DNA from 4 places in the Neobacillus sp. C211 genome. Region 3 is predicted to be linked to each of the others. Evidence: predicted binding sites of a transcription regulator. Region 3 holds the regulator's gene; each other region holds the start of a gene.
The links. Region 3 encodes Rex, which represses fermentation and respiration genes when NADH is low (regulators of the CRP and FNR family bind a similar motif). Its sites were predicted from a motif close to TTGTGAAATATTTCACAA; they were not measured.

Region 1 (5,112 bases), on a different contig from region 3:
AAATCCCAGCTGAAGAATACAAGGAATTTGTGATTCTCCAGTCAAAGGCAGAGAGTGTGTGGGAGGAAGCGAAGGGAAATTCGGATTTTGCCTCATTTAGTCCTTACTTAGAGAAGCTTGTCGCGATGACAAAAAGGTTTATCACTTATTGGGGTCATGAAGATAATAAATATGATGTGTTATTAGATATGTACGAACCTGGCATCACAATGAAAGTTTTAGATCAAGTATTTGGTGAATTAAGAGATAAAATAGTTCCTTTGGTTAAACAAATTTCAAAATCTCTACATAAACCAAAAACGGATTTTCTATTTGAAAAATTTCCAAAGGAAAAACAACGTGAATTTAGTTTGAAGATCCTTGACAAAATAGGTTATAACTTTCAAGCAGGAAGACTGGATGAAACCGTTCATCCTTTTGCAATTGGGTTAAATCCTGGCGATGTCCGCGTAACCACCAAATATGACGAAAACGACTTTCGGACAGCAGTTTTTGGTACGATTCATGAAGGCGGTCATGCTTTATATGAACAGAATGTTTCAAAAGACTTGATTGGGACTCCTCTTTGTTCAGGAACATCAACTGGAATTCACGAATCTCAGTCTCTTTTTTATGAGAACATCCTTGGACGAAGTTTACCATTTTGGAAAAATAACTACGATCTTTTAAAAGAGTATGCAAATGGTCAATTTGACCAAGTGGAAATTGAAGATTTCTACCGCGCTATAAACGAATCTAAACCCTCATTTATTAGAATTGAAGCAGATGAATTAACATACCCGCTCCATGTTATTATCCGCTATGAAATTGAAAAAGGCTTATTCAATGATGAGATCGATGTGAAGGATTTACCGACTATTTGGAATGACAAGTACGAAGAATACTTAGGAATTCGTCCTGAAAATGATGCACAGGGAGTTCTTCAAGATGTCCATTGGGCAGGAGGCAGCTTTGGTTATTTTCCATCTTATGCCTTAGGCTACATGTATGCAGCACAATTTAAGCATAAAATGATGGATAATCTTCCAAATTTTGATCAATTAGTCGAAGACGGTACCATTCTGCCGATAAAAGAATGGCTGACCGAAAATATTCACCAATATGGAAAAATGAAAAAACCGCTTGAAATCTTACAGGATGTTACAGGAGAGGGCCTAAATCCTAAATATTTAATTGATTATCTTTATGAGAAATATAGAAAGATTTATTTGTTAAATGAAAAAGGCTTATTGTGATTAAAGCAATGTAACAATGAAACAAAAAAGGCTTCAATCGATGAGATTGAAGCCTTTTCTGCGGATCTATTAATTGCTATTTACTCCAAGTCTGAAATCCTTTTGAACCTGGAGGGGCATTTTGAATAATATCGATAAACGGAATCGTGTAAGCAAAAAGAATAAGGGCTGCTGCAATTCCAAGCCACAATTTCCAGTTTTCAAATACCATTGGTGCTTTTTCTTCAAGATTTTCTGCAACAGCAACAGGGAATTCTTCTTCCCCTTTTGGAGCAAAGAAGGCAAGATTGATAAATATGATAATAACCAGAATAATTCCTAGGAATAAAATAGTCCCGCCGACTGCTTGAGCGATTTGATAAGGAATCCATTCTGCTGCTTGCTTTGCCCCGCCGTATGTAGAGAAAGCGGAACGTCTTGGGCCGCCAAGAAGACCTTGGAAGTGCATTGCACCTGACATGAATGCCATTCCAATAAACCAAACCCATGCTTGGATTATTCCTAATTTATTCATTGCCTTTGTCAATTTACGTCCAGTTAAATGTGGTACCAACCAATAGGAGATTCCAAAGAACGTTAATACAACCGATGTTGCAGCAGTTAAATGGAAGTGACCTGTCACCCAAATAGTATTATGAACTACCTGGTCCATTTGGTTGGATGCATTGATAATACCGCCAGCTCCAGCAGGAATAAATGATGCCATACCAATAAATGGAACTGTGAAACGAGCATCTCCCCATGGCAGAACCTTAAACCAGCCAAACAGTCCTTTTGCTCCTTTTGAGCGACCATATCTCTCGAAGGTTGCGAAAAGAGAGAAGGCAGTCATTAACGATGGAATAATAACCATGAATGTTAAGATAACCTGTAAGAACTTCCAGGCAGGGTCAATACCTGGCTCTGTTAATTGATGGTGAAAACCAACCGGAATCGAGAATAGCAGGAACAAAATAAATGACAAACGTGCTAATGAATCAGAGAAAATTTTCCCACCAATAATTTTCGGGATAATTGCATACCAACACATATATGCAGGCAATAACCAGAAATAAACAAGTGGATGCCCAAAATACCAGAATAAAGTCCGACTTACTAACACATCAACAGTATCAACTAATCCAAGCGACCAAGGAAGTAATTGGAATAATACGGTTGCTGCAACTCCAAGAGTAGCGATAATCCACATGACTGTATTTATAATAGCCATAAAGCTTAATAACGGACTTGGCTGTCCAGGATTATTCTTCCTCCATTTTGCATAGGTCATGATTTGTGAGGCACCATCAATCCAGCTTCCTATAATGACGAAGGTTAAGCCTAAGTAAAATATCCAATGGGCTTTAAGTGGTGCATAAAAAGTGTAAAGTACGGATGCTTCCTTAAGTAAAACCATGGTAGCCGCCATTAAGGTACCGACTAACATGATCCAAAAACCGATCCAGCCAGTGCGGCGAGCAGCATTTGAATGCCCGCCAGTGGTTCTGCTTACAGCAGCATACTGAAATCCCATAATAAAAAATGTCGTTAAAACCAATCCCATTAAAACACCATGGACGGTTAAGATTTGGTAGTAATCAATTCCCCATGGAAGTTCCCATTTACCAGAACGGACAAGGGTTTGTAATAGCCCCATTAAACCACCAAGTGCAAGTGCGGAGAAGGCAACAAAAAAGTGGGCCATTGAAAGCTTTGCATCACGAGGATCAACTTTTACTTTTGCTGCTGTCGAGTTAGCCATTATTTTACCACCTCAATCATCGAACTCATTAAATGGTGCCCAGCACCACAATATTCATTACAAACAATTAAATATTCACCAGCTTTATCAAACGTGGTTGTATATTCGCTGACATAACCAGGTTCAAGCATCATGTTAATATTTGTTCCAGCTACTTCAAACCCGTGGACAACATCTTTGGTTGTAGCAATAACTTTTATCTTTGCCCCAACTGGTACTTCCACTTTCACTGGATTATAGGAGAACGCTGCAGCTGCATATACTAATTCATAGTCCCAATTTTTACCTTCAACCTTATGTAATCCTGGTTTATCAAATGGTTTTGTTTGATCGACCTTATCCACATTAATTGTAGTTAAACAACTTGGCGGCTTGTTACCAAGATAGAATGCGCTTACACCCACAACTGTCAAAAATACAACAAGTGCACTAATTCCGAAAGTTAGCCAAATCTTCTCGAACTTATGCATATGCATAATTCTTTCCCCCTTCAATTATTAAAAGCGTTCAACAAATAGGTAATAGACACTTACCCAAGTGACAACAATAAAAGCTCCCAAAAAGAAAACGGACGCTAATGTCCCTTTAAGAGAAGAGCTGTCTTCGATTTCTGTTTTTTGGTTTGTTTTAAGTTCCGCCTTCGTCATCAACCTGCACTCCCTTCAGAGTAGTTAAAATAAATGATTAGTCCTCTTTCATAATACAAAACAAATGTGAAGAAAAAATAACAAAATTAGCGGTTCACAAAATGTTCATTCCTAAGATATCTACTATGTTAATATTATAAAATTGATGTAACAGTGATTTATATCACAATTGCCAGGGGGTATTTGTGACTAAAATGTGAACTATCACACTTTACCTGTGATTAAAGTAATTGAATAATCATTCACACACGAAATTAACCACCCTTTTTGAAATGAATGTCACACTTTGGAATCCTATAAATATGATATTAAGAAATTCATATTTTCCTTCAGAAAAGAGTGTGTTTTTGTGGAAAAATATTATTGTGATAATTGCCGCCTTTTGTATGACCAGGTAGAAATCTGTAAAATCTGCGGAACATTAGTAAAAAATAAAATTAAAATTGAAGTTCAAAAACAACCCGATAAAAAATAAGTTGAAAAAACATTTATAAGCATTTTTCTTGCTGTTTATTAAGAACTTCTGAACTGGAAATCATTAGTTAATGAATGAAATCAGTATCCATTATATAATTTAAGAGCACAGCAACAACCTTCAAAACGTTTGCTTCCCAGAGTGGAAACTTTTGGTTTCCTCTTCATATAGGGAAGCTTTTTTTTGCTTTCTGAAACTCTTGAATAAAAACCTTTAAACTGGAAAAAATACCCTTACATAGATTGAAGGAGCAAAAACATGCCTACAATTATTTCAGTTTCAGAGGTTATTCCCCCTTTTGAAGTTAACCAAAATCAAGCTTTGGAATTTGCACGAGAGCTTTTCTCAGATTCCTTTAAGGATATTGAAAGACTTTTACGAGCTTTTCAAAATGGACAAATTGAAAAAAGACATTTTGTTAAAAATCTCGATTGGTTTAAAGAAGACCATACTTTTGAAGAAAAAAATTCTGCATATATTGAATCTGCTGTGACACTTGGAAAAGAAGCAATCGAGAAGTGTTTAAATAATAAGGATTACTTAAAGCGAAATATTAATTATCAAGAAATTGACATCATTTTTTTTATTTCAACCACGGGGATGGCCACACCTAGTATCGAAGCTAGAATCATGAATCTCCTCCCGTTTAATTCACATACTAAGAGGGTACCTATTTGGGGACTTGGCTGTGCAGGCGGTGCTGCTGGTCTATCGAGAGCCTATGAATATTGTCTTGCCTTTCCAAAAGCAAAGGCCTTAGTACTCTCAGTTGAGCTTTGCAGCCTAACGTTTCAGCGCAACGATCTTTCGAAAAGTAATTTAATCGGAACTTCTTTGTTTGCCGATGGTGTAGCCTGTGCCTTGGTTTGTGGTGATGATTCATACTCTTCAGATTTCAGGAAGAAGCCGACTTCCCCCTCCATCATTGCTACACAGTCCACTCTTATGCCGAACTCTTTAGATGTGATGGGCTGGGCTATTAGGAGCACGGGGCTGTTTGTTGTATTTTCTCGA
Region 2 (5,112 bases), on a different contig from region 3:
TGAATTAATAAACTCGTGGGTGAATCATTTAGATAATTTGCCAGGTCTCCCGTAGTGATTTTTGGATTGCCAAAGTTGAAAATATCTAACAGCTTTTCATCATGGTAATGGAAGTAAACATCATCGATCACTTCGGCAATTATATTATGGAAGTGGAAACTTCTGCACGCTTCCACAATTTCCTTTGCAACCTTTATATCAAGAGGTTCATGATAAAATCCCCAGTCAGGTTTTCGAGGGTGATGCATAAATGCTCCATTGAAATTGACAATCGGAGTGTCCAAATCCAATTCCCGATAGTACATCTCACTGGAACGATAAGGCCTTCCTGTTGCAATCATAACGATATGACCTTGTTCTCTTGCTTTTTTAATAATTCCGTGTGTTTTTAATGATATCGTTTTATCATCTTTTAATAATGTCCCATCCAAATCTAATGCAATTAAGTGTCTATCTGTCATAATAACTCCTTCTAATTATAATTTTCATCGCTAATAAAGTGCGTCGCTTTAGGAAAAAATTTATATACATGTTACACTGCAATTATGAATTTAATACTTAGAGGAATTATTAATTCCTATATTTACTATGTTAACAATTTTATATCTAAACTGTAAAAAAATTCACACCAAATGATATAAAAAAACTATATACTTTTTTAAACTAAGTCTCAATCTTGGCATGCTTGATAATTTGCTATAATAGAGTGGGACAAAGATAATGAAGGAGTGGATCAAACATGAATGAAGAACTAAAAGAAAATATCATGGGTGCCTTAGAACTAGTAATCGACCCTGAACTAGGAGTAGATATTGTTAATTTAGGATTAGTATATAATGCTGAAATGGATGAAGAAGGAAACGTAACGATTACCATGACGTTAACTTCAATGGGCTGCCCACTTGCTGGAACAATTGTTGACCAGGTTAAACGGGCATTGGCCGACATTCCGGAAATCAAAGAAGTAGAAGTAAATATTGTTTTTAATCCTCCATGGAATAAAGAAATGATGTCACGTTATGCGAAAATCGCATTAGGAATTCGCTAAGCTTAATTAGAGGCTTTTGAACTCTCAGTAAAATAAGCGTATTTTTTAGAAACAGCAGATTTTCTGCTGTTTTTTTATTTCAAAATAAGAAAGTTGAAAAATTTGAACTTAGATAACTGTCTAGCTCCAGAGCCCAGCGGCTAGTGTACTCCGCCCTTTTCCCTACGATAAGTCAACATCGGATCGCTAACGCTCTCCGTGTTTCCTTTATCTCAGTCAAAGTGCTCCAGTCCATACGCCGCTAACCGGGCGCTTACGCTTTTCTTATTTTTCACGATTCAGACATATCTAGCTTACAGAATGTGAGATAGTTCACTTTTTTCAAATATAAACACCTTTATAATACAGATTAATAAGGCTGTTGGATTTGAATAGCCGTTATTAGGAGGCGTTTTATATGGCTATTAGCCGAGATTTTAATAAAGACCCTTTTATCGTAATATGGGAACTCACTAGAGCTTGTAAATTAAAGTGCCTGCACTGCCGTGCCGATGCACAGTATAAAAGGGATCCACGTGAACTATCTTTTGAAGAAGGAAAAAATCTAATTGATCAAATATATGAAATGAACAATCCGATGCTTGTTTTTACTGGCGGAGACCCGCTGATGAGAGAAGATGTTTTTGATATTGCGAAATATGCAGTCGAAAAAGGCGTACGGGTATCAATGACCCCAAGCGCGACACCAAATGTAACAAAGGAAGCAATTGAAAAAGCAAAAGAAGTTGGTCTTGCTCGCTGGGCATTTAGTATTGATGGTCCTAGGGCTGAGATTCATGACCATTTTAGAGGAACAGCTGGATCATTCGACCTTACCATGGAAAAAATAAAATATTTGCATGAAGTTGGATTACCCATTCAGATTAATACGGTGATTTCCCGTTACAATATTGACTATCTTGATGAAATGGCAAAAATGGTTGAAGATTTAGAATGTGTGTTATGGAGTGTCTTTTTCCTAGTGCCAACAGGAAGAGGTCAACAATCAGATATGATTTCTCCAGTTCAACATGAAAAAGTATTCAGATGGCTATATGATTTAAGTAAGTGCGTATCTTTTGATATCAAAACAACAGAAGCCATGCACTACAGACGTGTTGTGATTCAACAAAAAATGCGCGAAGCGAAGGAAACAACAGATGAGATTGAGTATTTAAGCGCATTAACAGAAAAAGGATTAACAGGCTCTATCGATGGTTTAGGACGAGCACCAAAAGGTGTTAATGATGGTAATGGTTTTGTATTCATCTCCCATATTGGCGATGTATATCCAAGCGGACTATTACCCGTTAAAGCTGGTAATATCCGGGAAAAGCCATTAGCTGAAATTTATCGTGAATCACCAATTTTCCTATCACTAAGAAACCCAGATCTTTTTAAAGGGAAATGTGGTGTCTGTGAATTCCGCCATGTTTGCGGGGGATCAAGGTCTAGAGCTTATGCAATGACTGGAGATTACCTAGAAAGCGAGCCATTCTGCGTTTATATTCCTAAATCATTAAGAGAAAAGCAAGTACAGTAATTAAAACCGATAAAAAAAGGCTGCCTCATATAGTTAGACAGCCTTACGTATATAGATAACTGCAAATAAGTAAAGACCAGCCTATTCGATACTGCAATAAACGGCAGAACAATTTTCACAGTCGATTTCATTTTTTAAGTATTGTAAATCCAATATTGAGATCTTTCCTTTTTTAACTGAAATGATTTTATCTTTCTTTAGTTCACTAAGTATACGGTTTGTACTCTCACGTGATGTACCGCAGAAGTTGGCAAGTTCTTGGTTAGTTAACGGCAGATCTATTAAGATTTCATTATCTTTTTGAATACCATAACTATTCGACATACGGATAAGAGTTGAGAAAAGGGCACCTCGTTTTCCATTTAAAACGAGGTCGCGAAATTTTGTTTGTGTTTTCCGGAAATGATCACTCATCCATTTCATAAATTCAAAAGCAAGCTTACTGTTTTGGAAAATTTGACTTTCGATTATATCCTTTTTTATTGCTACGATTTCTCCTTCTTCAAGAACCATTGCACTTAATAAATATCTGGGGTTATCAGTAAATAGGGTTAATTCCCCGCATATATCATTTTCTCCACAAATTCTTAATGAAAGTTCACGGCCATCTGAAGTAATTTTACTGATTTGAATTTTGCCGGAAATGATAATGTAAAGTTCTTCCGCAAGCATTCCTTCCTGAAATAAAAAGCTTCCTTTTTCACTTTTAAATTTCCGGTCTGCAAATTTAAGCAATTCTTTTATTTCAATTGAATGAGTTGGTTTCATAATTGCTGCCATCAGCTTCACCTCAATGTGTCATATTAACAACCATCTTTTTTCCATAGTGATCAATGTTTAGTTTGTTAGTACCATTTTATCTCATGAGGAACCAATAAGAAGAAGTAAACAATGACAATACAGTGAAAACTAATATGAAATTAATCATGTTTATTTATTTTCTATTTGAATTTTAGGTTAAATGAATAAAATCTGTAGAGGAAAATTTTTACCAAAACAGTTATTTATAGATTGTAAAACTTCTGCTAAGATAAGAATTGTATTTAAAAGTATTGTTATAGTGAATAAAGTAACAGTTTTTTTATCTAAATACTGGTACACTGGATATCATTAGGTTCCTTAAAATAATGGAGTTGATATGGAATGGAAAAAACCATTATTAAAGATAAATTAAATAGACCATTGCATGACTTAAGAATTTCTGTGATTGATCGATGTAATTTCCGTTGCCAATACTGTATGCCAGCAGATCAATTTGGTCCTGATTTTGAGTTTCTTCCTAAAAGTGCTTTGCTATCCTATGAAGAGATCGAACGACTAGCGAAAATATTTGTTAGTTTGGGTGTGGAAAAAATTCGCCTAACTGGAGGAGAACCTCTTCTTCGAAGAGATATGCCTATTCTTGTTAAGAAGCTGTCAGCTATTGAGGGCTTACTTGATATCGGATTAACGACGAATGGTGTGCTCCTGCCGAAATTTGCCCAAGATTTAAAGGAAGCAGGACTCAAAAGAGTAAATGTCAGCCTTGATACCTTGAACGATGAATTGTTTGGCCAAATTAACGGGCGTGGGGTTGGAACTGGGCCAGTTTTGGAAGGCATTGAAGCAGCGAAACAAGCAGGTCTTGGGGTCAAAATTAATATGGTTGTCAAAAAAGGTTTGAATGATACTGAAATTATTCCAATGGCAGAGTACTGCAAGGAGAACAGTCTGGAGCTTCGCTATATAGAATTCATGGATGTTGGCTCCACGAACGGCTGGAAAATGGATGATGTTATTACAAAAAAACAGATATATTATTTGTTAAAAGAACAATTTGATCTTGAACCCGTTGACCCAGCATATTACGGAGAAGTGGCAAAGGTGTACCGCTATAAAGATAAAGATGTGAATGTAGGATTTATCACATCTGTTTCGGAATCGTTTTGTTCAAGTTGCACTCGTTCTCGACTTTCAGCGAATGGTCAGATTTTTACTTGTTTATTTAATGGGAATGGGCATGATATCCGTAATTTTATGAGAAACGGTGCCTCTGACGCAGAAATCCGTGAGCGGGTGAGCGCCATTTGGAATGGACGAGATGACAGATATTCAGACGAACGAACAGCCGAAATGCACAAAAACCGTAAAAAAATAGAAATGTCCTATATTGGTGGTTAAACTCTCTTCCAGGAAGAGAGTTTTTTGTACAAAAAAACAGCCCGCTTTAAGAAAAGCGGACTGTTGATTTTATTAAAGATATCTAGGAAATAGGATGTTGTTTTCAAGATGCACATGCATAAAGGTTAATCCTTCTAATGCTTCCAAGCGTGCATATACTAAACGGTACGTACCGCATGCATCCAGAGGTAGAGTGTAGTCAGAAGTTACTGCACGGATCTCTCTTAAAATTTCACCGGCATGGTCATGTTCCTTTTCTAATTCAACAATCATTGCAATTGCTTCTTCACGATTCTTCACGGTTCCATCCGCAAGCTGCTTAATTAATGGAAATACAACAGCTTCCTCTTTCGCCATATGCTCCATCAATTCTTTTTTGAAT
Region 3 (5,112 bases):
CGTATGTTCTTACTCCTGTCAGTTCTTCAGCGAGTACCTGTATTTCTGTTTTATCGCGAAAAGTAGCAATTGCGCCCACTACCTTATTCCCAACGATAACGGGGACTCGGTTGGTTAAAATGGTCATCCCATTTATATTCTGTTCTTCATCCAATTCAGGTTTACCTGTTTTTAATAAATCACTTAAGCGAGTAGATGACATATATTCTTCTATATTTGTCCCCATTGGGTTATCCTGCAGGCCTGCTTTATCGAACAGCTTTAAGGCTGCTCGATTGACAAGTGTTATGTTTGAGTGTTGATCCACTGCAACAATTCCCTCACGCACCGATTGAAGCATCGCGCTTCGTTCCTCTAATAATTTAGCAATTGCAAACGGCTCAAGCCCAAGTAAGATCTTTTTTATATATCTAGCTAAAATAACAGCCCCGAGAACACCGATTAAGATACCAATCATCGTCCCAATATAAATCCCCATTCTGCTCTTATTGACGGCCGTTTCCACATTATCAAGAGAAATCCCAACGGCTACTGCCCCGATCTGTTTTCCATTTGCATCCTTAATCGGCGTAAAAGAACGTAAAGAAGGTCCTAGAGCTCCTTTTGAAATAGATTCATGCTCTTTCCCTTTTAGTACCGGCCCTTCATCTCCACCCTTGAATTGTTTGCCAACTTCTTTGCTATCAGGATGGGATTTACGGATCCCGTTCATATCCATCACAACAATAAAGTAAACGTTTGTCACTTTTCTCATTTCATTCGCAAACGTTTGGATTTCCTTTACATCCCGTTCTCCGCTCATTGCATCAATCACAAGCGGACTATGAGCAACCATTCGAGCCACATTTCTCGCCTTCTCAGCCTGACCTTTTTCCGTCTCCTTAGCAATTCTCGAACTGATAAGTAAATCCGTTATCAATAGTGAAAAAGTAACCACCATACACACAAAGACAATAATTACCGTCTGTAAACTCCATCTTCCCTTTCTCATATTTCCCTCCATCTTTGAGAAGGCGACAGGCACCATTCTGATTTCCACCTGGTGACATACTAACCATCCAGGCTAGTAAACACAAAAAGCTGCAAAGCATTCTTAAGAAAATACTTTGCAGTCTTTGAAGCTTTCTTTAACTTAGGCTGATCTGAGAGTTCATCGTCTCAGTTAACCATCTTGCGAACGTTGCCTTAACTTATAAGCAAAATAGCTCCTGCGATAATAGGGGTCAGGACCATCGCACTTTTTAATACGGGCTGCGGAGCAAGGGCTGTAAACTTAGCCCCGACATAGGAGCCAATCATCGTTCCTCCTACCACTTCAACTAACAGGGTTAAATTCAGGTATCCTTCGAAATAGTAGCCGATACCTCCTGCTAAAGCGATCGGCAAAATAACGAGCATTGTTGTACCCACTGATTGTTTAAGCGAAAGTCCCATGATGACCAGCAATCCGATTTGAATGAACGGTGCAGCACCTATCCCAAATGTACCAGACAACAATCCGGTAACCAACCCGACAACTGCCGCTTTCTTAATGAGAAGCAGGTTGCCAGGGTTCACTTTTTTGTTGTTTACCTTTATTTTTTGGACAATAAATAAGCGGACAACCAAGATCACAGCCGACAAAAATAACATCCCCGCTGTCAACCAATGCAAAGAATGGATCGGAATCAAACTGGCTAGTTTTGAACCTAAATAGGAGGCAGCTGCCCCAAATCCACCGACGATTAAACCGGTTTTAATTGAGATATTTCCTTGACGAAAATGACTGTAGGCACCTGACATGCTAGTAAACACCATCGCTGCTAGTGATGTCCCTAACGCCATATGTATTGGTACTCCAAAAATAACTGTTAAGATGGCAATAATAAAGCCAGAGCCGCCCGCCCCGACAAATCCTAATAAAATCCCAAGCACAAACATCGTCAGCACAATAGCCAACTTCATCCCCTCCGATTGCAAAACCCTAGATGTCCTTCTAGGAAATGTTTTATTACTTACCCAAGGACGGGGTCATATAGACTGATTTAAAAAAGAAAAAAACTATCATTCATTATTGTACTTAAAATTTAAAAGGTATATCGGAATTATGCCCTAATTCCCAAAATTTGAAAGACTACCTCAACTAGATTGAGATAGTCCTCCCTTAAAAGCTAAATTTTACTCGACCTAAACATGCACTGGTTGTTTTGCTTCTGCTAATGCTGATAGGCGCTGCTTAATTTCCTCAACATTGATAAATCTTTGGGCTACCCCTGTTTCCATTGCAGTATACGCAACCGCGGTTGCTACCTGTGCTGCGACCCGAGGGTCAAATGGATCTGGAATGACATAATCGGCATGGAGCTCATCCTCTGAAATTAATCCAGCAATTGCATAGACCGCAGCAAGCTTCATTTCCTCGTTGATTTCCTTGGCACGGACATCTAAGGCACCGCGGAAAATGCCTGGGAAAGCAAGCACATTATTAACCTGGTTCGGAAAATCAGAACGTCCTGTACCCACTACAAGAGCCCCTGCTTCTTTGGCCGCATCGGGCATAATTTCCGGTACCGGGTTGGCCATGGCAAAGATAATCGGGTCACGGTGCATAGCGCTAACCATTTCCTTTGTAACGGCCCCGGCTGCTGATACCCCCACAAACACATCGGCGTCAATAAGCGCATCCCCTAACGTTCCTTGTTTTTGCTCGCGATTTGTCATTTGCGCCATTTTATCTTTGAATCGATTCATTCCGACTGGACGGCCTTCATAAATAATTCCTTTTGTATCACATAAAATAACATCCTTCACGCCCATATGCAGCAGGAGCTTAACAATCGCTACTCCAGCTGAACCTGCTCCGTTTACCGCAACACGAATATCTTCAATTTTTTTATCCGCTAATTTTAACGCGTTGATTAGACCAGCGGCTGTTACAATCGCGGTTCCATGCTGGTCATCATGAAAAACAGGAATCTCGCAGGCTTTGCGGAGGCGGTCTTCAATTTCAAAGCATTGCGGCGCAGCAATATCCTCCAAGTTCACTCCGCCAAATGTTGGTTCTAGCAGCTTGACGGTTTCTACGATCTGGTCTGTGTCAGTGGTGGCCAAGCAGATGGGAAAGGCGTCAACATCTGCGAACGATTTGAATAACACGGCCTTTCCTTCCATCACAGGCATCGCAGCTTTTGGTCCAATGTTTCCAAGCCCCAGAACCGCTGTCCCATTGGATACAACTGCGACAAGATTGCCCTTCGAGGTATAATCATAGACTTTATTTTCGTCTGCATAAATGTCCAAACATGGCTCTGCCACACCTGGTGAATAGGCTAGGCTTAAATCTTTTGCATTATGTACTGCCACCTTAGAATATATCCCAACCTTGCCTTGGTGTTCCTTGTGCATTTTTAACGCTTCATCTCGTAAAATTGACATTGAATTTCCCCCACTTCCCGGTTAGTAACCGCTTGCATTTCATCTACCTATATCTTAGTGCATAAGAAAGTATTTTTATAGATTATGTAATTAAAAAAAGCAGGGATTTAATCATACAAAAGGCCTTCCACAAATTTTGTGGAAAGCCTTTTTAACTAATTATTCTTCATCTATTTCCACCGTTGGATAATGCTTTAAAAAGTAGACTAGCGATTGAAGCTCCACTGCCAAGTCAATATGATGGACCCTTATTAATGGTGGAACATTTAACCTTGCTGGAGTGAAATTTAAGATTCCTTTTACATTCGCTTTGACCAGTCGATCGGTTATCATTTGTGCGGCAGGAGCCGGAACCGTTAATATCGCCACTGAAATATTAGTTTCTGATAAAACCTTCTCTAAATCATCCATAGGATGAACGGGTACCTCGCGAATCATGGTTCCCATTTTGTCGGGATCCACATCGAAGGCGCATTCTATTTTTGTGTTATTATTTTTTAAAAAGTTATAGTTTAAAAAGGCAGTGCCAAGATTTCCGACTCCTATTAAGGCAACCTTAGTTAATTCATCCTGATCTAAGGTTTTACGAAAGAAGGATATTAAGTAATTAACATTATACCCATAGCCCTTTTTCCCTAACGCACCGAAATAGGAAAAGTCGCGGCGAATCGTTGCTGAGTCTACCTTTACTGCTTCACTCAATTCCGCTGAAGAGACCCTTTGCTTGCCGGAGCTTTGCAGGTTTTTTAGAAATCGGTAATAGAGGGGCAGCCGTTTTGCTGTCGCCTGTGGTATTTTCGTTGTTTCATTACTCATAATCTCCCACACCCCATGAATGGTTTAGTTAAAAATTTATTTAACTCTTTCATCTCTTTTAAAATCACCGTTTTTACCGCCCGTTTTTTCGACAAGATACGTCGGTCCAATTACCATACCTTTATCAACGGCTTTACACATATCATAAACTGTTAAGGCACACGCGGAAGCCGCTGTTAACGCTTCCATTTCTACGCCTGTGCTCCCCTTCGTTTTAACGGCTGCAGCAATATATAATTGATAATTCTCATCCTTATCCTGTTCCCAAGAGAAAGAAATATTAACACCTGTTAATGGAATCGGATGGCACATTGGAATCAAATCCCATGTCTTCTTTGCTGCCATGACAGCTGCTACCTGGGCCACTGCTAAGACATCGCCCTTCTTCATCTCATTATTAGTTATTTTATCATAAATTTCTTTACTAACGGTAATGCTGGAATGAGCAAGCGCCGTACGTGCCGTTTCCGGCTTATCACTGACGTCGACCATTTTTGCTCTGCCTTCTTCATTAAAATGCGTAAATTCTGCCATATAAAAAATCCTCCCATCAAATCATACACTATTTTACCTTATATGTGTGTGAAACTTTGAACTAAATATTACATTTTTTGACGATTTAGGACCCTTACACCGCTAATATGGCGAGCAGTTTATTGCCGACATACCGGGAATAAGGTACACTAATCCTATGTAATAGAGGTGAATGAGAATGATTTTGCTACAGGTTAATCAATTACAAAAATATTATGGTGCTGACCTTATTTTATCGAATATTAAGCTCGAATTACAAACTCGGGACCGTGTTGCTCTTGTTGGACGCAATGGGGCGGGAAAATCGACATTATTGAAGATTATTGCCGGACACTTGTCGCATGATGG
Region 4 (5,112 bases), on a different contig from region 3:
CATTTCTGCACCTTTCATCACTGTTTCAATCGATGGGTCTGGTTCAACCTCTGAGAAAATTTCGCAGTGAACATAATCTTGACGCTTTCTTAAATAGTAAAGGACTTTATCCACATATCCTAATTTTACCATTCCAGAGTCGGTAACAATAAATGCTTTCGAAATTTTCGGCATTTTGGCAAGATATTGAGTTGAATTTTTCTCGAAATAAATTTTAGATGGAACTTTAAACCATTGCATATTAATATTCCTTTTCGCCACTTTTTTAATATTAATTAAGTGAATAGTACCTACATTTGTAGAGACAGAATTTCCACCATACGTTCCACATCCGAGGGTTAAGGACGGCATATAGGCATTGTAGATATCACCGATCGCACCTTGTGAAGATGGAGCGTTGACAATAATACGTCCCGCTCTCATCCGCAGTCCAAACTTCTTAATCACTGTTTGATCAGTGGTATGAATAACAGCTGAATGACCTAGCCCGCCGAACTCCAGCATTTCTTCGGCCCGTTTTAATCCTTCCTCAAGACCACTTACCTTATAACAAGCAAGCACTGGGCTCAATTTTTCCCTTGAAAGTGGGTATCCTGGTCCGACTCCTTTTAATTCTGCGATAAGGATTTTTGTATCATCAGGAACCTTTACTCCTGCTAACTGTGCAATCTTTGAAGCAGCCATCCCAACAATTACTGGATTAACAGCACAGGATTGCTCATTAATAACTAATTTTTCAACCTTCGCTTTTTCTTCTTCATTTAAAAAATAACAATTATTTGCAATCATTTCTTGTTTTACAACGTCGTATATTTCTTTATCAATAATGACTGCTTGTTCGGAGGCGCAAATCATTCCATTATCAAACGTTTTTGATAAAATTAAGTCATTAACTGCCTGATGAAGATTGGCTGTTTTTTCAATATAACAAGGGACATTTCCTGGCCCAACTCCGAGTGCTGGCTTACCAGAACTGTAAGCAGATTTAACCATCCCCGCACCACCAGTGGCAAGAATTAATGATATTTTTGAGTGGTTCATTAAGGCCTGTGTTGCTTCAAGCGACGGTGTTTCAATCCATTGAATGCAATTTTCTGGCGCACCCGCCATGATTGCTGCATCTCTAAGCACTCTGGCTGCTTCACTACTGCATTTCTGTGCTGATGGATGGAAGGCAAAAATGATTGGATTTCTTGTTTTTATCGAAATGAGTGCTTTAAACATGGCGGTCGATGTTGGATTGGTTACAGGTGTAACTCCTGCAATCACCCCAACCGGTTCCGCAATTTCAATCATTCCTTCATGTTCATTTTCGTTAATGATACCAACGGTTTTATCATATTTGATATTATGATAGACATATTCAGTAGCAAACATGTTCTTGATGATTTTATCTTCGTACACGCCTCTTCCTGTTTCTTCAACGGCTAGCTTTGCAAGTGGCATATGCTGATCAAGACCGGCCAAGGCCATTTCTTTAACAATATTATTAATCATTTCTTGGTCGAATCTTCGGAATTCTTTCAATGCTTTTAGACCATTTTCCACCAAAACGTTAACCATTTGTGTTACCGTTTGATTTTCTTTAACTGCCTTTTCTACTACTGCCATCGTAATACCTCCATTTGATTAAGTATTTGTGAAATTTTTCACAAGTATTTTTAAAAAATAATACACAATCAAGCTGGGATTTTCTCTGGATGCATGTATCGTAATGTTTGTGAAGGATTTCACATTTGTGACTAAAAATAATAACACTCTACTTGATTTTTATTCACAAACTGGATTGCGTGGAATCTTTTCAAATAAAATGTCAGTTAGAACCTTCGAATACTTTTTAACAATAACCACGTAATTTACGGTCCAAATATAGGCGGGGATTTCGTCATTTTCTTTAAGATACATTGCCTCGAATTCATCCCCAACTGCTTCTTCAAATACTTCTAGGGTATAAGTTTCAGAATCTGTAGAGAAGGTTTTCCATTCACATACCATCATGCCTTATCACTCCTTGTTTGTTTATGGATTTATCATAACATGTATTTTGAATAACAATTTGTGAAGTGTTGAACAAATTGTGAATTGTGATTAATTTTACTAAAAATAGGACTATGTCCTTATATAACAATGGTTACCAATGATAATATTGATATGTATTTGGTGTAATACTATATTACCCGAAAACGGTTACAACTATTTTATTATATCGGAATAACATTTAATAAATAAAGTTTTCGATTGTATATGTACGGTTATTGATAACGAACAGTTAGTGACTGTAACATTATTTGAAAGAGGGTTACGGTCTAATCCCTCTTTCTTTCTTATATTTCATTCCCTTATTTTTTTCTAATAGCCTGTTATGTACTTTTGATAAGATGAGTAACGCGACGATTGAACCAATAAAGGTTAACAACATATCCCACTGTGCGTCCCAAATATCACCTTGTGCTCCTAAAAACTCAGTGGAAGTCTTTCTGTTCTTTGTTAATTTAGTCGATAACCATTCGATAATTTCATACATAGCTCCAATTGCGAGTGAAAAACTTAATATCACAGAAATTAACCAAGGACCTTTTTTAGTCACTCTTTTTCGGATTAATATTTCTCTTATTACAATGGCAAACAATCCTTTTAAGAAATGACCAAAGCGATCATAGTGGTTTCGGTTTAATTCAAAATAATCTTTTATCCAAGTAAAAAGTGGAACCTTTGCGTAAGTATAATGACCACCAATGAAGGTAAGAATCGAAAGAATGGCAATTATGATATAGGATAGCGAAGTAAGACGAAACTTATTATAGGTAATAACTACGATCATACATATCACAATGGCAGGAAGTACTTCCATCGCCCATATTAAATATCCTGCTGGCTTATAGATTGACCAACTAAAAACGGTAATTACAATCAAGATAAGTAGTAAATGAAAGTAAGCATTTTTATCTCTTTTCACTCAACTCACTCCTAATGATATTACAGTTGTAAAGTTAAAAACTAACTAACTTGCTCTCCTGTAAAAAAGTTAAAAATAACTTTTATAGGTTGTCCATCCTTTCTTTTATTAAACAACATTGCTTTTTAAATTTCTGTTCAAAATAGAATATCAAAAGCGGTGGGTTTTAAATCAATGGAGTTATCTAGGAGTAGAACGAAATAGGAATAATAACCGCAGATATTTTTCAAACATCACAGGTATCCTCTCCAACAAGGACCACTAATATAGAAAATAAAAATAAGCCATCAAATACTAGATCATTCATCCTCTAGTATTTAATGGTTTATATATGCTACGCCTCAATTAAAAAAATGTATTACAGATAATTTGCAAACATGTTTTCCTAATTCAGTTGGAAAACCATATTGTAGTTTAAAGTACCTTGCTTAAAAACGCTTGGGTTCGTTCATGCTGAGGGTTACTGAATAACTCATTTGGTTCATTTTCTTCAACAATGTAGCCACCGTCCATGAAGATGACCCGATCGCCAACTTCCCTGGCAAAACCCATTTCATGGGTAACCACAACCATTGTCATACCTTCTATAGCAAGCTGTTTCATTACTTCCAAAACATCACCAACCATTTCAGGGTCAAGTGCAGATGTCGGTTCGTCAAAGAGCATTATTTTTGGATTCATGGCTAGTGCCCTTGCAATCGCAACGCGCTGTTTTTGCCCCCCAGATAGTTCCCCTGGAAAGCTATTTGCTTTTTCTCTTAGCCCCACTTTATCTAATAGATCAAATGCCAATTTTTCAGCAGCTGCTTTATCAATATTGTGAATTTTAATAGGTCCCATGGTGATGTTCTCTAATACACTTTTATGAGGAAACAGATTAAATTGCTGAAACACCATTCCTACTTCTTGTCTTACTTTGTTAATATTGATTTTTGGGTCTGTTATATCCTGTCCGTTTATGACTACCTCTCCGCCTGAAATGTCTTCAAGCCGATTTAAACATCGAAGGAACGTACTTTTACCTGAGCCAGATGGACCAATAACACAAACTACCTCTTTTTCTTTAACTTCTGCATTGATATCTTTTAATACCTCAACATTACCGAACGATTTTCGTAAGTTTTTAACTGTGATCATGCTCATCTAAGCTGAATCCTCCTTTCGATGAAATTAGCAAGCATGGTTAATAAATAAATAATAATAAAGTAAATGATACCTACAGCCAGCCAAATCTTAAATGCTTCGAAGGTGGCAGAAGCTTGAATTTGTCCTTGCTGTGTTAAATCTGCAATCCCAATTACAGATAAAAGTGACGTATCCTTTAAACTGATAATGGATTGGTTTGTAATCGTAGGAAGCATTCTTCTAAAGGCCTGTGGAAGCACCACATATCGCATGGTTTGTGCGCCTGTAAAACCGATCGATCTTGCTGCTTCTGTTTGTCCTTTATCAATTGATTGAATTCCCGCTCTGATAATCTCAGCAAAATATGCACCCGCATTAATGGCAACAGTGATGATCCCAGCAGTAGTGCTATTTAGGGACACCACTTGTAGAGAATTTACACCGAAATAAATAAAAAACAATTGCACAATAAATGGTGTTCCACGAATGGCATCAACATAAACCTTAGAAATCCAATTCAAGATCTTGATCGGAGCTAAACGAAATAACGCTATGACTAAACCAATTAAAAAACCTAGAATAATGGCAATTACAAATATATATAGGGTCACTTGAAGACCTTTTAATAACATTGGCAGTGCTGCAGAAATAATATCCATCCTGTTCATCCCCTTTCAAAAAGAAAGCGCGCATTAAGCGCGCTTAATCATTTCGTATCCTCTACTCACCTAGATACGTTTTAATAATTTTATCATACGTACCATCTTTCTTTAACTCAGCAAGACCATTGTTAATTTTTTTCAAAAGATCCGCGTTTTGTCCTTTTAGAACAGCAATTCCATATTGATCTCCATTTAAGCGATCACCGACGATTTTTAATCCAAGGTCTTTTTGGGCAATTGCATACGAAATTACAGGATAATCTTCAATAAGTGCATCTGCATTTCCGTTAGATACCTCTTGGAACATGGCAGGGCTATCATTAAATTGAACAACAGTAATTCCTAATTTCGCAGCATTATCTTGTGCAT

Region 1: a site for Rex is predicted at 3,818-3,835, ahead of ACSU6B_RS13875 (cytochrome c oxidase subunit 2A). Genes of this name have one in related genera too.
Region 2: a site for Rex is predicted at 1,349-1,366, ahead of ACSU6B_RS01370 (TIGR04053 family radical SAM/SPASM domain-containing protein). Genes of this name have one in related genera too.
Region 4: a site for Rex is predicted at 1,638-1,655, ahead of adhE (bifunctional acetaldehyde-CoA/alcohol dehydrogenase). Genes of this name have one in related genera too.

The regions. Positions count from the first base shown of each region.
Region 1 is NZ_JBPXRO010000013.1:49,113-54,224, reverse strand. It holds gene ACSU6B_RS13890 (carboxypeptidase M32) at 1-1,235, shown strand, start outside; gene ACSU6B_RS13885 (b(o/a)3-type cytochrome-c oxidase subunit 1) at 1,312-2,976, opposite strand; gene ACSU6B_RS13880 (cytochrome c oxidase subunit II) at 2,976-3,452, opposite strand; gene ACSU6B_RS13875 (cytochrome c oxidase subunit 2A) at 3,474-3,623, opposite strand; gene ACSU6B_RS13870 (type III polyketide synthase) at 4,357-5,112, shown strand, end outside.
Region 2 is NZ_CM122574.1:261,362-266,473, reverse strand. It holds gene ACSU6B_RS01380 (Cof-type HAD-IIB family hydrolase) at 1-461, opposite strand, end outside; gene ACSU6B_RS01375 (metal-sulfur cluster assembly factor) at 740-1,048, shown strand; gene ACSU6B_RS01370 (TIGR04053 family radical SAM/SPASM domain-containing protein) at 1,446-2,570, shown strand; gene ACSU6B_RS01365 (Crp/Fnr family transcriptional regulator) at 2,652-3,350, opposite strand; gene moaA (GTP 3',8-cyclase MoaA) at 3,714-4,730, shown strand; gene ric (iron-sulfur cluster repair di-iron protein) at 4,803-5,112, opposite strand, start outside.
Region 3 is NZ_JBPXRO010000052.1:4,882-9,993, reverse strand. It holds gene dcuS (DcuS/MalK family sensor histidine kinase) at 1-991, opposite strand, end outside; gene ACSU6B_RS27695 (sulfite exporter TauE/SafE family protein) at 1,186-1,938, opposite strand; gene ACSU6B_RS27690 (NAD(P)-dependent malic enzyme) at 2,167-3,414, opposite strand; gene ACSU6B_RS27685 (redox-sensing transcriptional repressor Rex) at 3,574-4,230, opposite strand; gene moaC (cyclic pyranopterin monophosphate synthase MoaC) at 4,267-4,764, opposite strand; gene ACSU6B_RS27675 (ABC-F family ATP-binding cassette domain-containing protein) at 4,943-5,112, shown strand, end outside.
Region 4 is NZ_JBPXRO010000016.1:21,129-26,240, forward strand. It holds gene adhE (bifunctional acetaldehyde-CoA/alcohol dehydrogenase) at 1-1,611, opposite strand, end outside; gene ACSU6B_RS16060 (hypothetical protein) at 1,771-1,998, opposite strand; gene ACSU6B_RS16065 (DUF2238 domain-containing protein) at 2,300-2,956, opposite strand; gene ACSU6B_RS16070 (amino acid ABC transporter ATP-binding protein) at 3,371-4,099, opposite strand; gene ACSU6B_RS16075 (amino acid ABC transporter permease) at 4,096-4,740, opposite strand; gene ACSU6B_RS16080 (transporter substrate-binding domain-containing protein) at 4,802-5,112, opposite strand, start outside.